One region of the Paenibacillus sanfengchensis genome, then DNA from elsewhere that is predicted to be linked to it. Evidence: predicted binding sites of a transcription regulator. Region 1 holds the regulator's gene; the other holds the start of a gene.
The links. The regulator Rex, encoded in region 1, represses fermentation and respiration genes when NADH is low (regulators of the CRP and FNR family bind a similar motif). The targets are predictions, from matches to a motif close to TTGTGAAATATTTCACAA.
Positions count from the first base shown of each region.

Region 1 (2,468 bases):
CGGCGCCCGGGGATCCGGGGCAATTTGTGCTGCGCCTGCTGCCCCAGAAGAAACCGAAGCAGTGGGAGGCCCTGTCTGCGCTGGAGAACCAGATCTATACCGCTCTGGGCGACGTGATCCGCAAAGGGGAAAGGCTGATCGGCGAGTTAAAAGACGATGAGCACGACTACGGCTATGACAGCCTGATCACCGATATCGGCGGGCTGCTGAAAGATCTCGCCACCGAGCGGGAAGCGCTTCGCTTTTTTATCAAGCTTGAAGACTTAAGCACGGTCTACTGGATCGAGAGCAATGGCAATTACCGCAGCAAATCGCTGCAAATCTTTGCGGTGCCGATCGATGTGAGCACCCAATTGAAGGAATTTTTCTTCAACAAGAAGAAAAGTGTAGTGATGACTTCGGCGACCCTCTCGGTCGACAAGTCCTTCCAGTACATGATCGATCAATTGGGGCTGACCGAAGCGGCGGAGCAGGAGCGGCTCAACACCTCTATGCTTCCGTCCCCGTTTAATTACCGGGAACAGGCCTTACTTGTCATTCCGCGGGATTTCCCGAGCGTGAAAGGCAGTGTCGGAGACGACCATTTTGTCTCTACGCTCGTTCGGTCCTTGGCCGATACGGCGATCGCCACCCACGGGAGAATGCTGGTCCTGTTCACGTCATACCGGATGCTGCGGCAGGTGTATGATCCGCTGAAGGAGCTGCTTGCCGGACAGGGGATCACCGTAATCGGGCAGGGGATGGACAGCGGAAGCCGAACGAAGCTGACCCGCCGGTTTCAAGGACAGCAAGCCTCAGTTCTGCTTGGCACGAGCAGTTTCTGGGAAGGCGTTGACATTCCCGGCGAGGCCTTGACGAGCCTGGCAATCGTTCGCCTGCCGTTCCAGCCTCCGAACCATCCGCTGGTGGAGGCGAAAAGCGAGAGGCTGCAGCAAGAGAAGAAGAACCCGTTCATGAAACTGTCCGTTCCCCAAGCCGTTATCCGCTTTAAACAGGGTTTCGGCAGACTGGTCCGGTCCTCGCAGGACCGCGGGATCGTGGTGGTTTATGATACTCGGATCTTGGAATCCTATTACGGTAAATACTTCTTGTATTCTTTGCCCGGACCGAAAATGGAGCATATGCCGTTGGAGCAGATGGTGCCTCGAATTTCGGAATGGTTAAACGCCGGGGAATCGTAAGTGTTCCTCAAATCGTGTAAGTAGGGGGAAATTTGATGAAATCGGAAAAAATTTCGGATGCAGTGGTTCGCCGCCTGCCGGTGTACCTGCGCTTTCTCAATGAACTCAGCCGCCGGGAGGTGCCTACGGTCTCTTCGCAGGAACTTGGGCAGAAGCTGGATTTGAATCCGGCGCAAATCCGTAAAGACCTGGCTTACTTCGGAGATTTCGGGCGCAAGGGAATCGGCTACGACGTAACGTATCTGATCGAGAAAATTCGCCAAATTCTGAACCTGGATCAGCAAATTAATGTAGCTTTGATCGGGGCCGGTAATCTTGGCCACGCGTTGTCCAATTATAACGCGTATGTGAAAGATAATATGAAAATTGTAGCGGTCTTTGACGCATCCCCCCACAAAATCGGGACGCAGATCAACCATATTACGATTCAGCCGATCGAGGAGCTGGTGGATACGGTGCGGAGCAGCAACATCCGCATCGGGATCATCACCGTACCCGATGTGGAAGCGCAGCGGGTTGCCGATCAATTGGTGGCTGCGGGAATCGGAGCGATTTTGAATTTTGCGCCAACCATCCTTAAGGTGCCTTCGGAAGTGCGCGTGCATGCGGCGGATTTCACAACCGATTTGATGAGTTTGGCTTATTATCTGGATGGCGGAAAGGAACATACGGAACATGACGCGAAAATGGCTGATTAAAGACGGTACCTTCGCGGTGCCGGATCAGAAAACCCCGATCATCCGGGGCTATATGCTGGTCGAAGGAGACCGGATCACATACGTCGGAACGGAGCGCCCGCAAGGCGTGGAAGGGGCCGAAACGTTTGACGGCAAGGGGCTGTTGTTTCTCCCCGGGTTGATCAATACGCATGGTCATGCGGCGATGTCGCTCTTGCGCGGCTATGGAGACGACATGGTGCTTCAGGAGTGGCTGCAGGAGAAAATGTGGCCGATGGAAGCGAAGTTTACCGGCGAGGATGTATATTGGGGAACGGCCTTGTCCGTGCTGGAGATGCTAAAGGGCGGAACGACCACCTTTTTGGATATGTACGACCATATGGAACAGGTAGCTTCCGTCGTGGATCAATCGGGAATCCGCGCCGTATTGACTCGCGGCGTAATCGGGCTCTGTCCTCCTGAGGTGCAGCAAAGCAAGCTGAACGAAGCGGTGAGCTTTGCGCGCGATTGGCACGGCAAGGCGGACGGACGAATCACCACCATGATTTCGCCGCACTCTCCATATACTTGCCCTCCGGATTACATTGAGAAAATTGTACAGGCGGCACAT
Region 1 is NZ_JBAGJC010000004.1:156,216-158,683, forward strand. Features, by position in the region: gene dinG (ATP-dependent DNA helicase DinG) at 1-1,181, shown strand, start outside; gene V4U84_RS09960 (redox-sensing transcriptional repressor Rex) at 1,217-1,879, shown strand; gene V4U84_RS09965 (amidohydrolase) at 1,857-2,468, shown strand, end outside.

Region 2 (2,468 bases), on a different contig from region 1:
TTCATCGCCATTCTCCTTTCCGGCCGATTCCCGGCCCTTTCTCAGCTAGGCGGATTCGGTCAAAAACCCGTCGAACAGCGCCAGTCTGGACAAGGAAGGAATCAGATAGCGCACCGCAATGCCGACCGCAATGCCGGTTAATACCCCCATGAGGAGCAGCATCGGCAAGTAATAGAATATATTTGACGTTTTGAAGTACAGAGCTGCGGCGGTCAACTGCCCGATGTTATGGGCGATACCTCCCACGATGCTGATTCCGATCACGCTAAGCCGCTTGCGGCCGACCAGCAGCAGAAACCACATCGCCGCGAAGCTGAACAGCGCCCCCATGATGCTGAATAGAAAACTGGAAAAAGTGCCGAAAATAAAAGCCGTCAGCAGTGTTTTTAATAGCACCATCATCATGGCGTCCCTGGCCCGGAGGAAATAAAGACATGTGAGCACCATGATGTTGGCCAGCCCGAGCTTTGCTCCGGGAACGCTCATATTGATGGGAATAACGCTCTCCACCAGACTCAGCACGACCGCAACCGCCGCAAAAATAGCGATGATGACCGTTCTTTTTAGGGCCAAATGGGATTGTTCATTTAACGACGGCATCGAGCTCATCTCCTTCCCCGGACGCCCCCTCGATTTCTACAAGCAACTTGTTCGGCAAACAAACGATAGTCCCGCCGTTGCGTTCAATAAATCCAAACGTATAACACACTTTATCCGGACAGTCGGCATCGATCATTTCAATGCCATAATCATGAATTTTCAAGAGGTTGTAGCCGTACTCCGTTTTAATCTCAATCTCCTGTTCTTCTCCGGTTAACTCCACCGTGCGAAACGGCTTGCCGTTCACAGAAATTTTAGCTACACGGGGTTCGTTGTGATATTTTTCACTTGAATCCCCATCAAACCAACGGGGGACCAAGAAAGCCGCGGCAATGACAACAATCAGCCCGATCAGCAGGATATCTCCACGTTTCATGGCTAACTCCTTTTATCTTATTTTTTAATTATATAAATCTTAGATGAACCCATTATACCTGTAACTTTCCTCACTCCCGTGTGACAAATGTCTCAATCTAGGACCCATTTCACAAAATCATCACTTAAAGGGCAGTTTATTAGAATAATTCTTACTTTGTGAATGAAAGTACTTTTAGCTCATTTTTATTTCTGCTAAAATCAAGGCGAGATAACGGGAGAAATGAGGCTACGCATATGAAGAAGAAAAAAACGGCAATCCTGTTGCTGACCCTGGTCTTGATTACGGCGCTGCTTGGAGGATGCGCGGGCGGCGATTCCGCGAATGGGAAAGCGGCGGACTCCCCGGCTGATGCGCGGGCCGCCACTTCTTCCAAGGATTCGTCGAAGTCCGGGACGTCCATGAAGCCTTTGGTCCAGACCTTTTTTATATTTGATACCGTCGTCACCATCAAAATATATGATAGCCGGGCTACCGCCGGGAACTTTAAAGAGCTGGAAGCCCTGATGAAGGACATCGACCGCAAAATCAGCCGGACGAATGAGGACAGCGAGATCCATAAGGTAAATGCGCAAGCGGGCATTGCCCCCGTGGAGGTTTCGCCGGATACGTTCGAACTCGTTCAGCTCGCCGTCGATTATGCGCAAAAAACGGACGGCCTGCTGGACCCGTCGATCGGACCGCTCGTCAGCTTATGGAACATCGGCCATGAGGGGGCGCATGTCCCTCCCGCCGCGGACATCGAAGCCGCCCGGAAGCTGACGGATTACCGCAAGATTGAGCTCAACCCGGAGAAGCACGAGATTTACCTGCGGGACAAGGGGATGCAGATCGACCTTGGCTCCTACGGTAAGGGTTATGCCGCGGACGCCATCTACGATTACTTGGCGGAGCAGGGCTTCAGCAGCGCGATCATCGACCTGGGGGGCAATATTTTTGCGATGGGCAGCAAGCCGGGCGGATCCACCTGGAACATCGGCATTCAGGATCCCTCCCAGGAACGGGGCAACCCGATCGGAACTGTCCGGGTCGAAGACAAAACCGTGGTAACCGCGGGGATTTACGAGCGCTTCTTCGTGGAAGACGGCAAACTGTACCAGCATATCATCGATCCGCGTTCCGGCTACCCGGTCGATAACAATATCAGCAGCGTCACGATCGTGACGGACCGTTCCACGGATGCCGATACGATGGATACCTCCCTGCTGATCATGGGGATCGAAGAAGGACTCAAATTCGCGGAAAATACGCCAAACACGGAAGTCCTTTTTATCACGAAGGACAAAAAACTGTACGCTTCCCCCGGATTCAAGCAAATGTTGAAGAAAACCAACGACAGCTACACGTTCGCCAACTAATTTACGCAGAAAAATCCCCGCCGTTTTATTGAGGCGGGGATTTTTCTGAAGATTATGGGGTCCATAATTTGTAAGCGGACAGGTGAATAAGGGCCTTACGTTGGATCCGGCGTGCCCCATTTCCCTAACCGCCG
Region 2 is NZ_JBAGJC010000006.1:111,339-113,806, forward strand. Features, by position in the region: gene V4U84_RS14890 (ATP-binding cassette domain-containing protein) at 1-5, opposite strand, end outside; gene V4U84_RS14895 (Gx transporter family protein) at 46-600, opposite strand; gene V4U84_RS14900 (NusG domain II-containing protein) at 584-976, opposite strand; gene V4U84_RS14905 (FAD:protein FMN transferase) at 1,213-2,334, shown strand.
Region 2: a site for Rex is predicted at 1,055-1,072, ahead of V4U84_RS14905 (FAD:protein FMN transferase). Genes of this name have one in related genera too.